2 regions of the Kribbella ginsengisoli genome follow, and region 1 is predicted to be linked to the other one. Evidence: riboswitches for the same ligand, from Rfam matches in the RefSeq annotation. Region 1 holds a riboswitch; the other holds the start of a gene.

What was found. A riboswitch is a leader RNA that binds a small molecule or an ion and turns the genes downstream of it on or off. The one in region 1 is predicted to bind S-adenosylmethionine.
Region 2: it holds a riboswitch for S-adenosylmethionine, as region 1 does, so the genes downstream of both, ABD768_RS05540 (aminotransferase class V-fold PLP-dependent enzyme) here and thrC (threonine synthase) in region 1, are expected to answer to the same signal.

What each region holds. Positions count from the first base shown of each region.
Region 1 is NZ_BAABAA010000013.1:234,655-242,308, forward strand. It holds gene ABD768_RS34260 (helix-turn-helix domain-containing protein) at 1-592, shown strand, start outside; gene ABD768_RS34265 (zinc-dependent alcohol dehydrogenase family protein) at 985-2,007, opposite strand; gene argG (argininosuccinate synthase) at 2,067-3,521, shown strand; gene ABD768_RS34275 (ubiquitin-like small modifier protein 1) at 3,676-3,951, opposite strand; gene thrC (threonine synthase) at 3,948-5,216, opposite strand; SAM riboswitch class I at 5,231-5,371, opposite strand; gene ABD768_RS34285 (glycoside hydrolase family 16 protein) at 5,509-6,366, shown strand; gene ABD768_RS34290 (GntR family transcriptional regulator) at 6,380-7,192, shown strand; gene ABD768_RS34295 (cation:proton antiporter) at 7,115-7,654, opposite strand, start outside.
Region 2 is NZ_BAABAA010000001.1:1,247,542-1,255,195, reverse strand. It holds gene ABD768_RS05550 (hypothetical protein) at 1-75, shown strand, start outside; gene ABD768_RS05545 (response regulator transcription factor) at 93-257, shown strand; gene ABD768_RS05540 (aminotransferase class V-fold PLP-dependent enzyme) at 361-1,725, opposite strand; SAM riboswitch class IV at 1,742-1,856, opposite strand; gene ABD768_RS05535 (DinB family protein) at 2,020-2,595, shown strand; gene ABD768_RS05530 (FtsK/SpoIIIE family DNA translocase) at 2,706-5,351, shown strand; gene ABD768_RS05525 (hypothetical protein) at 5,355-5,927, shown strand; gene ABD768_RS05520 (helix-turn-helix domain-containing protein) at 6,023-6,784, shown strand.

The DNA.
Region 1 (7,654 bases):
CGACGAGGCGCTCGCCCGTGACCTGATCACCCTGGGCGGCAGTCTCGCCGTACTACCCGACGGCCGGAACCTAGTAGTCACCACCCGCGGTCTCCTGGAGCAGGCAACCGAGCAATTCAGCCGCATGCCGCTACTGGACGCTCTAGCCGCCCGCCACGCCACCGCCCGAGTCGGCTTCGGAGTAGGCCGCACCGCCGCCGAAGCCGAGGCACTAGCCCGCCGAGCCGTCTCCCGCGCAGCCTCCATGGGACCGGTGGCCGGGGTCGTCTCCATGTCCGACGACGTAGAAATAGTCATCGAACCGTCCAGCGACCAGGACCAGCCACTCCCCGACCGCGCCCCCGAGTCCCTCCCCCTGTTAGCCCGCCGAGTCGGCCTGAACACCCAGACCCTCTCCCGCATGCGAGAGCTAGTCGCCACCCTCCCCGACGGCCTAACCACCCAAGACGTAGCCGAACACCTGGCAGTCCAACTCCGCACCGCCCGCCGAGTCCTCAAACGCCTGGAGCGAGCCGGCCTGGCCGACCCCATAGGCAGCCAACAACACGGCCGAACCGGCCGCCCCCCAACCGTCTACCTAATCCGCCTCTAGCCCCACCACCGCCCGCTCTAACCACCATCCGGCGACCTTGAACACCGTATTACTTGTCGACGCCCCCCATTTGGTGTTCAAAGTCGCCACTTGCACTCCAAGCCCACCACTAGTGGGCTTGAACACCAACCGGTGGGGTTGAACACCGTATTACTTGTTCACGCCCACCATTTGGTGTTCAAAGTCGCTGCTTGCTGTTCAAGCCCACCACTAGCGGGCTTGAACACCAACCGGTGGGGTTGAACACCGTATTGCTTGTTCACGCCCGCCGGATGGTGTTCAAGGTCGCCGTTTGGTGTCTTCGGATGCGTGGAGGCGCTTGGCCGGGTGGCGGGTTACCGGGCGGTGTGCCAGGGGGTGGTTGCCAAGGGGGTGGTTGCCGGGGGGTGAGGTCAGGGGGTGATGACTGTTACGCCGGGTGGGGTGCCGTTGGTTAGGGCGGCCAGGGCTGTTGGGGTTTCGTCGAGGGTGATTGTGCGGGTGATCAGCTTGTCGGGGGCGAGGTTGCCGGAGGCGACGAGGGCGAGCATCTCGGGGTAGGCGTGGGCGGGCATCCCGTGGCTGCCCAGCCATTCAAGCTCTTGACCGATGAGCCGACCCACATCCAGCTGTACGCCTCCCGGCAACAACCCGACCTGTATGTGCCGCCCTCGCGGCCGCAAGGCGGTCAGCGCTGATTGGACGATGGCAGCGGAGCCTAGGGCGTCCATCGTCACCTGCGCCCCACCGTCGGTCAGCTCCAGCAACTCGGGCACGACATTGGACGATGACAGCACCACCTCAGCGGCGCCGTACGAGCGGGCCAACTCCAGAGCCGCAGGGTTGGTGTCGACAGCTATGACCCTGGCACCCAAGGCAGAGGCGATCATCACCGCGGACAGGCCGACCCCGCCGCAGCCGAAGATCACCACGTCCTCGCCGGCAGCAACCCGGCCGACCTGCCGCACAGCGCGGAAAGAGGTGGCGAAGCGGCAGCCGAGGCCAGCCGCGGTGCCGAAGTCCAATGCATCCGGGAGCCGCACCAAGTTGACCGCAGCGAACGGCAGGGCGACGTACTCGGCGAAGGAGCCCCAGTAGTGGAAGCCGGGCTGCAGTTGACGAAGGCAGACCTGTTGGTTGCCTGCCAGGCACTGCTCGCACGTACCGCAGGCGCAGATGAACGGTGACGTCACCCGATCCCCTACGGCCCACCCGGAAACACCGGCGCCAACAGCAGCAATCGTCCCCGCCAGTTCGTGACCCGGTACGTGCGGCAGCACGATGTCCGGGTCGTGGCCCTGCCACCCATGCCAGTCACTCCGGCACAGCCCCGTCGCCTCCACCTTCAGCACCACTCCACCCGGCTCAACCTCAGGGGCAGCGACTTCCTCGACCACGGGCAGTACGCCGTACCGGCGGATCACAACAGCGCGCATGCAGCGCATCCTATCCACCCGGTTTGCATGATCATGCAGACCAATGCATACTTATTCTCATGTCCAAGGTCATCACGTCTCTGCCCGTCGGCGAACGGGTCGGCATCGCCTTCTCCGGAGGGCTCGACACCTCGGTCGCGGTCGCGTGGATGCGCGACAAGGGCGCGGTCCCCTGCACGTACACCGCCGACATCGGGCAGTACGACGAGCCCGACATCGACTCCGTCCCCGGCCGCGCCGGCGAGTACGGCGCCGAGATCGCCCGGCTGGTCGACTGCCGCGCGGCGCTCGTCGAGGAGGGGCTGGCCGCGCTGACCTGCGGAGCGTTCCACATCCGCACCGGCGGCCGGGCGTACTTCAACACCACCCCGCTGGGCCGGGCCGTGACCGGCACGCTGCTGGTCCGGGCGATGCTCGAGGACGACGTCCAGATCTGGGGCGACGGCTCGACGTACAAGGGCAACGACATCGAGCGGTTCTACCGGTACGGTCTGCTGACCAACCCGAAGCTGCGGATCTACAAGCCGTGGCTGGACGCCGCCTTCGTCACCGAGCTCGGTGGCCGCAAGGAGATGAGCGAGTGGCTGGTCGCCCACGACCTGCCGTACCGGGACAGTACCGAGAAGGCGTACTCGACCGACGCGAACATCTGGGGCGCGACCCACGAGGCGAAGACGCTCGAGCACCTGGACACCGGGATCGAGACGGTCGAGCCGATCATGGGCGTCAAGTTCTGGGACCCCGAGGTGGAGATCGCCACCGAGGACGTCTCGATCGGCTTCGTCCAGGGCCGGCCGGTGACGATCAACGGCAAGGAGTTCGGCTCGGCCGTCGACCTGGTGCTGGAGGCCAACGCGATCGGCGGCCGGCACGGGCTCGGGATGTCCGACCAGATCGAGAACCGGATCATCGAGGCCAAGAGCCGGGGCATCTACGAGGCGCCGGGCATGGCGCTGCTGCACGCGGCGTACGAGCGGCTGGTGAACGCGATCCACAACGAGGACACCGTCGCGTCGTACCACAACGAGGGCCGCAAGCTCGGCCGGCTGATGTACGAGGGCCGCTGGCTCGACCCGCAGGCGCTGATGATCCGGGAGTCACTGCAGCGCTGGGTCGGCTCGGCGATCACCGGTGAGGTCACGCTGCGGCTGCGGCGGGGCGAGGACTACTCGATCATCGACACCACCGGCCCGGCGTTCAGCTACCACCCGGACAAGCTGTCGATGGAGCGGACCGAGGACTCGGCGTTCGGCCCGGTCGACCGGATCGGCCAGCTGACCATGCGGAACCTGGACATCGCCGACTCCCGCGCCAAGCTCGAGCAGTACGCCGGCCTGGGCCTGATCGGTACCGCCCACGCCCAGCTCCTGGGCGCCGAGACCAACCAGCTCGGCGAGACCACCCTGATCGGCGAGCTGACCGCCGGCGGCGCGGACGCCATCGCCTCCCGCGGCGAGACCAACCCGGCCGACGAACTGCTGGACAGCGCCGCGATGGAGTCCGGCACCGACTGACGAAGTACGAGCAAACCAGGAGCCCCCAGCCCGACTACCGGCTGGGGGCTCTCACATCTGCGGGGTCAACCCCCGAGGTGGTGGGTTGCCTGCGCAGATTCTCGCTAGGCAACCCACCAACTGAGGGGTTAACCCCTCAGATGGTGGGGCGGGGTCAGCCGCCGGCGACGGCGGGGATGATCGAGACCTGGCCGCCGTCCTTGATGGCCGTCTGGAGGCCCTCGGAGAAGCGGACGTCGTCGTTGTCGACGTAGATGTTGACGAACCGGCGCAGCTCACCGGACTCGTCGAGCACCCGGCCCTTGATCCCCGGGTACGACGTGTCGAGCGACTCCAGCACCTCGCTCAGCGTCGCCCCCTCGACGGAGACCTCGGAGGCGCCCTGGGTGTAGGGGCGCAGGATGGTCGGGACTCGGACGCTCACACTCACTGCAGACCAGCCTTCACGAAGGCGTCGTACGACGCGGGGATGGTGACCTTCGGGCCGACCCGGTCGGCCACGGCGTCGAGCGTCTTGAGCCCGTCGCCGGAGTTGATGATGACGGTCTCGGCGTCGGGGTCGAGCTGCCCCGTCTCGATCAGCTTCTTCAGCGTCGCGACGGTCACCCCGCCCGCGGTCTCGGTGAAGATGCCCTCGGTCCGGGCGAGCAGCTGGATGCCTTCGATGACCTCTTCGTCGCTGACGTCCTCGATCACCCCGCCGGTACGCCGGGCCACGTCGAGCACGTACGGTCCGTCGGCCGGGTTGCCGATCGCCAGCGACTTCGCGATCGTGTCCGGCTTGACCGGCTTCACCACGTCATGACCGTCGCGGAACGCCTGCGCGACGGGCGAGCACCCGGTCGCCTGGGCGCCGTAGATCTTGTAGTCGGTCGCGTCGACCAGGCCCAGCTTGCCGAGCTCGGTGAAGCCCTTGTCGATCTTGGTCAGCTGCGAACCGGACGCGACCGGGATCACCACCTGCTGCGGGATCCGCCAGCCGAGCTGCTCGGCGATCTCGAAGGCCAGCGTCTTGGAGCCCTCGGAGTAGTACGGGCGGACGTTGACGTTCACGAACGCCCAGCCCTCTTCCTCACCGGCGATCTCGGAGGCGAGCTTGTTCACGTCGTCGTAGTTGCCCTCGACGGCCACCAGCGTGCCGCCGTACACGGCCGTGGTGATGATCTTGGGGCGCTCGAGGTCCTGCGGGATGAACACGACCGAGCGGATGCCGGCCCGGGCGGCGGCCGCCGCGACGGCGTTGGCCAGGTTGCCGGTGGAGGGGCAGGCGAAGACCTTCATGCCCAGCTCACGCGTGGCGCTCAGGGCGGAGGCCACGACCCGGTCCTTGAACGAGTGCGTCGGGTTGCCCGAGTCGTCCTTCACCCAGAGCTTGCGCAGACCGAGCTCGCGGGCGAGGTTGCCGGCGTCGATCAGCCGGGTGTAGCCGGGCTCGGTGTTCGGGAAGCTGGCCACGTCGACCGGGACGGGCAGCAGCGGCTGGTACCGCCAGATGTTCTTGGGTCCGGCTTCGATCTGCTCACGCGTGATGGTCGGGAACTCGTACCCGACCTCCAGCGGACCGAAGCACTCCATACAGGCGTAGAACGGGCCGAGTTCGGATTTGGCGCCGCACGCGCGACAGCTCAGATGGGTTCCGTTGCCGAAGGCACCTTCACGGATGGTGTGGGTGGTGGCGGCGGTACTCAGGCTCATGACGGAGTTTTCCCTCCTCATCTTCCCTGCGCCGGATCTCGGTACAGGACGGATTTGGCACCGTTCCGCCGCCGGCGCCTCGGATCGAGTGCGCAGAACGGGGAGGGTTGCCGGGACTTCAACGGGCCGTTTCCCTCAGTCCCTCTGGATGAGCACTGCCGAGATTACCCAATCGGGTCCATATTGTGTCTTCCGTTCCCACCATGCGAGACAGCCGATCTCATCCCTATATTTGACCACTTCTTGACCAGTGTGGCATCGTGGCATGCCCGACCACACCCCAGGAGGTGTCATGAGACGAGCCCGCCCCACGGCCGCGTTGATCGCTGCCGTCGTCGCCTCGGCAACACTGACCAGCGCGTCCGCCGCGGCCCAGCAGAAGCCCGAGTACGTCCGTGCGCTGGCGATCAGCTGGCAGGACGAGTTCAACCAAGCAGCCGGTACGAAGCCGAGCGCCGCGCGCTGGAACTTCGAGCTCGGCGGCGAGCCCAACTGGGGCAACGAGGAGTGGCAGTACTACACGAACCGCCGCGAGAACGCGTCCACCGACGGCGCCGGCAACCTCGTCATCAGCGCCCGCCGGGAGCGGCTGGCCGGGATGGAGAACTGCCAGTTCGGGCCGTGTGACATCACCTCCGCGCGGATCACCACCAAGGACAAGTTCGCCCAGGCGTACGGGCGGTTCGAGGCCCGGATCAAGACGCCGGCCGGGCAGGGCCTGTGGCCGGCGTTCTGGATGATGGGCAGCGACATCGACGAGGTCGACTGGCCGGGCAACGGCGAGATCGACATCATGGAGATCATCGGCAAGGAGCCCGGCACGCTCTACGGCACCGTGCACGGACCGGGGTACCACTCGGAGAACGGTCCAGGCGGCCAGACCTCGTTGCCTGCTGGGCAGAAGTGGTCCGACGCGTTCCACGTCTACAGCGTCGACTGGTCACCTGGTGAGGTCATCTGGAAGGTCGACGGACGGCAGTACCTGCGGATCACCCCCGCCAACCTCCCGCCCGGCAAGAAGTGGGTCTTCGACCACGAGTTCTACCTACTGCTCAACCTGGCCGTCGGTGGGGTATGGCCAGGCCCGCCGGACTCCACGACACCGTTCCCGGCCAAGATGCTGGTCGACTACGTGCGCGTCTACAGCTAGCGTTCTGGGTCTTGTGACAGCTAGCTTGCGGAAGCGCGATCGCGCTCGTGAATACCTGATCGGCCTGATCGAAGCGCGGGCCGTTGGTCAGGCGATCCCGTCGGAGCGTCAGTTGTCCACTGAGCTCGGGATCTCGCGGCCGACTCTTCGGGCGGTCGTCGACGACCTGATCCGGGATGGCTGGCTGGTTCGCGAACACGGGCGTGGCATGTTCGTCGGCAGTCCCAAGATCGTGCAGGAGATCGTGGGCGGCCCCACCTCGCGTGGGGCCGCCTATCCGTTGGCTCCGGGGACCTGGACGAGTCGGGTGCTCGACCATGCGGTCATCCCGGCCGGCATGACACTCGGCAGCCGGCTGCGGGTTACGTCCGGTACGCCGGTACTACGTATCTCCCGCCAGCGGTTCGTGGATGGCGAGGCGATCTCGGTGGAGACGATTCATGTGCTCGACTCCCTGGTCCCGGGGATCGACCTCGGCGCGCTGGAGAGTGGGTCGTTTTATGGGTTGCTGCGGGACCGGTACGGCGTAGTACCGACTGATGCCGAGCAGGTGCATGAGGCTGCGGCGGCTTCCGCTGCTGAGGCGGCGCTGCTCGGGGTGGCCGAGGGGGCGCCGGTGCTGGTGCTCGAGCGGGTGGCGCGGGATCAGCATGGGCGGGTTTTTGAGTTCACCCGGGCTGTGTATCGCAGTGATCGGTACCGGGTGACTACCCAGCTGTCGCTCAGCCCAGGCTCAGGCGGCTCAGGCTCAGGTGGCTCGGTCGCGGCGGAGGTCGAGCATGCGCATGAGTGGGGTGGCGGCGACACCGTGGACCACGACGCTTAGTACGACGGTGAAGCCGACAGTGGCCCAGAGCCACGGTAGGTCGGTGCTGAAGTCCTTGCCGGCATAGGCCAGGTAGAACACCGACCCGACGCCTCGTACGCCGAACGCTGCCGCGACCCAGCGTTCGGACCGGCGCATCGGCGTACGGGCCAGGGACAGCCAGGCGGTGAGCGGCCGTAGTACCAGCACGAGGAGCAGGCCGATCGCTGCGCCGGCCCAGGTCAGTGGCTTGAGCAGGCCGCCGGTGATCGCTACGCCGAGCAACAGGAGGATCCCCCAGGTGAGGATGTGTTCCAGCTGCTCGATGAACCCGTGCAGGTCCTCATGGAAGTCGTGGCTGCGCTCGGAAGCCCTGAGCGTCAGGGCGGCGATGAAGACGGCGATGAATCCGTAGCCGTGCAGTACCTGGGCGAGCCCGTAGACGCCGAGCGTCATCGCCAACGCCAGCACTGGTTCGCGCGA
Region 2 (7,654 bases), on a different contig from region 1:
GCGATGGAGCTCACGGTCGGGCGCGAGGCCGCAGTACCGGTACTGCGGCCCGCGTCCACGGGACCGGATCGCTGAGCGATCGGGAGTATCAGGTGGCCGAGCTGGTGGCCCAGGGGCTGACGAACAAGGAAATCGCGCTCCGACTCGTGATCAGCAGACGGACCGCGGAATCGCAGGTCGTGCACATCCTGGACAAGCTCGGCTTCAGGTCACGCAGCCAGATCGCTGTCTGGCTCACGAACCAACCGGACCGTTAGGCGTTTGCCGCTCACCTGTGGGGTCCGTGTCTCACCAGGCCTTGGGTCTCAGCCCTGCACCGAGCGGTGGCGTGGGCTCAGGCTTGTCGGTGAGGTGGTGGGTTCACCAGATCTTGGGGGCGACGAGGTCGCGGGGGTCGTTGTGGGGCTGACAGCCGTGCGGCGTCTCGTCGTACTCGGTGGTCAGGCCGTTGGTGGCCAGGCTGCGCACCGCGCTGACAAGGCGGTCGACGTGCTCGCGCGTGGTGCCCAGTCCGAGGCTTGCGCGGACTGCGGTGGCCTCGGGCGAGTTGGCGAGCAGATGGCCGACCAGCGGGTGCGCGCAGAACTTGCCGTCCCGTACGCCGATCCCGTACTCCGCCGAGAGCGCCGCGGACACCAGCGTCGAGCTGACCCCGTCGATGGTGAAGCAGACCGTGCCTACCCGGTCGGCGTCGGCGCCGAAGATGTCGTACGTGTTCACGCCGGCGATCTGGGCAAGGCCGGTGCGGAGCCGGGCGAGCAGGCTGCGCTCGTGCTGCTCGATCGCCTCGCGGTGCTCGGTGATGGCGGCGCATGCGGCGGCCAGCGCGATCGCGCCGATCACGTTGGGGGAGCCGCCTTCGTGCCGGGCCGGGCCCTGGTTCCAGACGGTCGCGTCGCTGGTCACTGCAGCGGTCGCGCCACCGCCGAGGAGGTACGGGTCGGCCGCGTTGAGCCAGTCGGCCCGGCCGATCAGTGCGCCGGCGCCGTACGGGGCGTAGAGCTTGTGGCCGGAGAGTGCGACCCAGTCGACGTCCAGCTCCTGGATGTCGACCACGCGGTGCGGAGCGAGCTGCGCGGCGTCGAGGCAGACGCGGGCGCCGTGGGCCTTGGCGACGGCGGCGATCTCGGCGATCGGGAAGATCTCGCCGGTGACGTTCGAAGCGCCGGTGATGACGACCAGGCGGGGACCCTCGGGTGCTTCGCGCAGAGCGTCGGCGACGGCGGTGACTGCCGCTGCGTGGCTCGTCGGCGCTGCGAGCCTGGTGGTGCGCTCGGCGGGCCAGGGGAGGAGGGCCGCGTGGTGCTCCGACTCGAACACGATCACGGTCGCGTCGGCCGGTACGGCCCGGGCCAGCAGGTTGAGCGCGTCGGTGGTCTGCCGGGTGAAGATCACCTGGTCGTCGTCGCGGGCGCCGACGAAGCCGTGCACCTCGGCGCGGGCCCGCTCGTACCACTGGGTGGTGATCCGCGAGGCGTAGCCGTTGCCGCGGTGCACCGACGCGTACGACGGGAGCGCGGCCTCGACCGCCGCTCGCACCGACTCCAGACACGGCGCGCTCGCCCCGTGGTCGAAGTTCGCGTAGTCGGTCACGCGTCCGTCGGCCAGCGGGACCAGCAGGTCGCTCGCGACGGTGGCGGGGATGTTGCCGGTGGTGAGCTTGGCCAGGGCCGGCCGGGTGGTCACGGCGGTGTTGGCAGGCTCGAGGATGGAGAGGATCGACATGGTTCTGCTCCCGGGTGGTCCGCACTTGCCGAATCGGGGTATCCGAACGGCCGGGTCCTCACCCGGGGCACCCCACCGCGGTGGAGGGTTGCCGGCCAGCGAGCCGGGGCTTGACGCTGACACTCATGACCTGCCGAAGACGGTAACCAACGATCCGTGCTTCGCGCCAGCAGTCATCTCATTTATTGGGATACTCGCACGTATCGTGAGACGCCAGGCGTGAGCGGATGGGCTGTCCGGGGTTGTTGCTTAATGCAATGGCTCGCCAGGGGGCCGCTGGGGGAGGATGCGCGGATGACCTGGATCGCACCTGAGGTCGAGCGGCCCGAGGGCTCGCTCGTCGCGCCCGAGCGGGAGTTGCTCGCCGGCTACCTGAACTTCCACCGCACCACGCTGCTCCACAAATGCGCCGGCCTGACCGCCGACCAGTTGGCCGCCCGGCCGCTGCCGCCGTCGAACCTCTCCCTGCTCGGCCTGATCCGGCACGCCACCAAGGTCGAACGCATCTGGTTCCGCATCCACTTCGCCTCAGCCGGCCCAGCCGTCGCCGGCGCCGCCTCGACCGCTCCCGCCGACCCCGGTTCCCGGCTGGCCCCGGCCACCCCGGTTTTCGACCCGGCGCTCGGCAAGGACGCCGACTTCGAGTTGATCGACGCGAGTCGCGCCCAAGCGGAGTACGAAGCCCTGATCGACGAGTGGGCGCTGTCCGACAAGGCCGCCGACGGCTACTCGCTCGACCAGCAGTTCACCTTCCGTGACGAGGTCTCCTCGCTCCGGATGATCTACATCCACCTGATCGGCGAATATGCCCGCCACTGTGGCCACGCCGACTTCCTTCGCGAACATCTGGACGGCGTGACCGGCGCCTGAGGCCCCTGCGGACACGCCCGGCCGCGTGGGGCTGTGACGCTACGGATGGGGCGGTGTGATCGGCGTGTGACACGTGTGACTCGAGTGGTAGTCGGGGTAGCCTGCTAGACATGGCGACCCGCACGTCTTCCCCGGCGCGGGCGCGGAAGTCGGCAGCCAGCAGCCCCGCATCGGGCCGCTCGGCAGCTGGTGGCCGCTCCCGTCCGTCAGGCGCCCAGAAGCGTGGGCAGAGCACGAAGCGCAGTGGCTCCACCGCTGCGCGCACGGCTGTGCCCAAAACGAGCAACGCGGGTCCGTTCGCGGCCGCCATGCTCGCCCTCGCCAGAGGGCTGGTCAAGGTCTGGATCGGGATCGCCCACCTACTCGGCAGCATGGTCCGCGGTATCGGCCACGGCGCCCGCGACCTCGACCCGGCCCACCGCCGCGACGGCGCCGGCCTCACCCTGATCGGCCTGGCGTTCGTAGTCGCCGCCGCGATCTGGTGGGACATGCCCGGCGCGGTCGGCAAGGGCCTCCGGGTCGCAGTGGGCGGCAGCGTCGGCATGCTCGGCTGGGCCGTGCCGCTGATGCTCCTGTTCATCGCCTTGCGCACCATGCGTCACCCGGACCGCAATGGCCCGGCCGGACGTCAGGTGATCGGTTGGACCGCGGTCTCCCTCGGAGTACTGGGCCTGGTCCACATTGCCAACGGTCTGCCGCGTCCCGGCAACCCATCGGATGGCCGGCTGCAGGATGCCGGGGGAGCGATCGGGTACGTCGTCTCCTCGCTCCTGTCCGACCTCCTCACCCAGTACGTCGCAGCGCCGCTGCTCGTGCTGTTGTCGATCTTCGGTGCCTTGGTGGTGACCGGGACGCCGATTTACGCGATCCCGTTGCGGGTCCGTGCCGCGTTCGACGTACTGCTCGGACGTACTGAGCTTCCTGCCGACGCGCCCTCGGTGACCGCGGCTGCTGACGACACCGTCCGGCTGACTCGCAAGGAGCGGCGCGCGAAGGCCGCCCTGGACGAGGACGGCGAGCCGACCATCAAGCCGTACGACTCGCCGGTGCTCGAAGGCCGCGAGATCAACAAGCGCGGCCGCAAGAAGGCGCCGATCGATCCGGACGAGGAGCCGTACGACGTCGATGCCGACGGCGCTGCTGCTGCGGCCGGTGCACCGCCGATCTACGGTGCCGTCGCGGGTGCGATGAAGGCCGGTTCGAAGAAGGACTCCGAGCCCGAGCCTGCTCCGGAGCCGCCGCCGCACACGCCGTTGCCGCAGCGGGTCGAGCAGCTCAGCCTCTCCGGCGACATCACCTACACGCTGCCCGACGGCCAGATCCTCAAGCCCGGCTCGGTCCACAAGGCCCGCACGAAGGCGTCGGACGCGGTGGTCGGCAAGCTCACCGAGGTGTTCGACCAGTTCGGCATCGACGCCCAGGTGACCGGCTACACCCGTGGCCCGACAGTCACCCGGTACGAGGTCGAGCTCGGCTCCGCGGTCAAGGTCGAGAAGGTCACCGCGCTGTCGAAGAACATCGCCTACGCCGTGGCCTCGGCCGATGTGCGGATCCTGTCGCCGATCCCGGGCAAGTCCGCGATCGGCATCGAGATCCCGAACGTGGACAAGGAGATCGTCAGCCTCGGCGACGTGATCCGGTCCGCGACCGCGCGCAACGACCACCACCCGATGGTGGCCGGGCTCGGCAAGGACGTCGAGGGTGGCTTCGTCGTCGCCAACATGGCGAAGATGCCGCACCTGCTGGTCGCGGGTGCGACCGGCTCGGGTAAGTCGTCGTTCGTCAACTCGCTGATCACCTCCGTGCTGATGCGGTCGACGCCGGACGAGGTCCGGATGGTGCTGGTCGACCCCAAGCGGGTCGAGCTGAACAACTACGAGGGCATCCCGCACCTGATCACGCCGATCATCACCAGCGCGAAGAAGGCGGCCGAGGCGCTGCAGTGGGTCGTCCGCGAGATGGACATGCGCTACGACGACCTGGCGGCCTTCGGGTTCCGGCACGTCGACGACTTCAACAAGGCGGTCCGCGGCGGCAAGATCAAGCCGCCGCCGGGCAGCGAGCGCACCCTCACGCCGTACCCGTACCTGCTGGTGATCGTCGACGAGTTGGCCGACCTGATGATGGTCGCGCCGCGCGACGTCGAGGACTCGATCGTCCGGATCACCCAGCTGGCCCGGGCCGCCGGTATCCACCTGGTGCTGGCCACCCAGCGTCCGTCGGTCGACGTGGTGACCGGTCTGATCAAGGCGAACGTGCCGTCCCGGCTGGCCTTCGCGACCTCGTCGCTGGCCGACAGCCGGGTCATCCTGGACCAGCCCGGCGCGGAGAAGCTGGTCGGCCAGGGTGACGGCCTGTTCCTGCCGATGGGCGCGAGCAAGCCGATGCGGATCCAGGGCGCCTGGGTCACCGAGAACGAGATCCGGGCGGTCGTCGAGCACTGCAAGGAGCAGCTGCAGCCGACGTACCGCGAGGATCTGATCGCGCCGACCGGGCCGAGCAAGGACCTCGACGACGAGATCGGCGACGACCTGGACCTGGTCGTCCAGGCGGCCGAGCTGATCGTGTCCACCCAGTTCGGCTCGACGTCGATGCTGCAACGTAAGCTCCGGGTCGGTTTCGCCAAGGCGGGCCGGCTGATGGACATCCTGGAGAGCCGGGGTGTGGTCGGGCCGAGCGAGGGTTCGAAGGCCCGCGACGTACTGGTGAAACCGGACGACCTAGAGGACTTCGTCGCCACATTGCGAGGAGAGTGACCCGTGACCGCCCATACCGCGATGCCCCGGTCTGAGCAGCACGCTGTCGACATCGACCAAGCCACCCACGAGTTCACCGTCAAGGCCTCCCAGAAGGTGCACGGCGCGCTGGCCGTGGGCGCCGGGCTGGTCGCGATCGGTTTCGCGACCTCGGGGTCGACCAGCCCTACCGGCGTACTGCGCTGGATCGCCGCGGCCGCCTTCGCCGTGCTCGCGGTGATCTGCGCCCGGGCGCTGACCGTCGGCGCGATGCTGGTCGCCGACGAGGTCGGTATCCGGCTGCGGATCCGCAACGAATGGATCGGCACCCGGTGGGAGGAGATCGAGGAGGTCACCGTGCTGAAGCGGCGGCACCTGCTCGACGACGGCCGGATCGCGGTCCACCTGCTCGACCCCGGACCGGTGCTCAGCGAGATGCCGGCCGCGACTCGCAAGGTCACCGATGCCAACCGGCGGCTGACCGGCACCTCACTCGCGGTACCGTTCGGGTTGACGGCCAAGCCGTCCAACGGGGAAGTGGTACAGGCTCTGCACATGCTGGCTGACACGAGATGTCCGGTCAGGGAACAAGTCTGAGCTTCGCGTGACCCCGTCGAGCCCAGGGCGTTGACTGTTGTGACGTCGGCGCACTGGCAGCCAACTTCGTAGACGGTGGAGAGAGGTGGTGGGGCGTGAGCATCGGCAGCGAGCTCACGGCGGCCCGCGAACGGGCCGACATGACGATCGAGCAGCTGAGTACGTCGACCCGGATCAGATCCGGGCTGCTCGCCGCCATGGAGGCCGACGACTTCTCCCGCTGTGGCGGTAATTTCTACGCCCGCGGTCATATCCGGGCGATCGCCCGGGTGGTGAAGGCCGATCCGGAAGCGCTGCTGGCGAAGTTCGACGAGTCGCACCCGGCCCCGCAGCCGGACCGCGTCCGTCGCGAGGAACGCGCCAGCGACAAACGCCCGACCCTGCACTCCGCGCGCCCGCGCTGGGGCCTGGTCCTGGGCGCGATCCTGGTCGGCCTGATGGGCTGGGGCATCATGCGCCTGTTCACCCTCCCCAGCGACGTGGAAGCCAACGCCTCCAAAACCACGCCGACGGCTGCGGTCACCACCCCCGCCCCGAAACCCACCACCAAGCCCTCCGCGAAGCCGACCATCCCGGCAACGCCCAAGAAGCCCGCCGCCCCCCTCCGCACCAAGCTCTCCCTCACCGCCCGCGGCGACGGCTCCTACGTAACCATCCGCAACTCCAAGGGCCTCAAGCTCTTCCAAGGCGTCCTCGGCCCCGGCTCCACCCAGACCATCAACTACGCAGGCGAAATCCGGGTAACCCTCGAAAGCGGCGGCAACATCACCGTCTACATCAACAACACCAAGGTCACCCCACCCGCCAAACGCTTCACAATCCTCCCCACCGGCAAAATAGCCACCCCCGAGGACTAACCCCCAAACTCCTCACCCCCGCAAGCCCACGCACCCACGAGGACCACCCCCAAGGTCCCAGGCACCCGCGAGCCCCGTCGGACCCGCGAGGACCAACCTCGAGGTCCCAGGCACCCGCGAGCCCCGCCGGACCCGCGAGGACCAACCTCGAGGTCCCAGGCACCCGCGAGCCCCGTCGGACCCGCGAGGACCAACCCCCAAGGTCCCAGGCACCCGCCCACCCGCCGGGACCAACCACCTGCAAGCCCCGCCCACCACCGAGGACCAACGGCCGGCGAGGCCCGCCCACCACCGAGGACCAACGGCCGGCGAGGCCAGGCCCCACACGTCTGGCTGCGATGCGGCGAATCCAGACCCGGCAGAGAGTGGTGAACATGCCCGCCCACGCCTTCTGCCGAGGAACCAACCACCAAGGCTCCCGGACTAGTCCCCAAAGGCCCCCGCACCCGCAGCCCGACCAAGCGCGAGGACCAACCACCTGCGAGTCCCGGCCACCTCGTGGTCGAACCGCAAAGGCCCGGCACCCGCAGCCCCGGCTACCCCTAGGACCCCACCCTCGACGAGCCGGCCACCTCCGAGCGCTCACCACTCGCGAGGCCGAACTACTCGCGAGGGTGAACTACTCGCGAGGGTGAACTACTCGCGAGGGTGAACTACTCGCGAGGGCGAACTACTCGCGGTGACGGGGCACCCGGGACCACACGTCAGTTCCTGTCACTCCTCGCGCCCGCAAACTCTGCGCGCACCACCCGGAGCCGACTAGCGTCGAGTCAGTACGTTCGCCCCGCGAAGCCGACCCAAGGCCCCGCCCCGGCGAGCCCTCCGTCCCCCAGGACTGGGGAGGATCCTGCCCCCAAATCGGCAGATTCG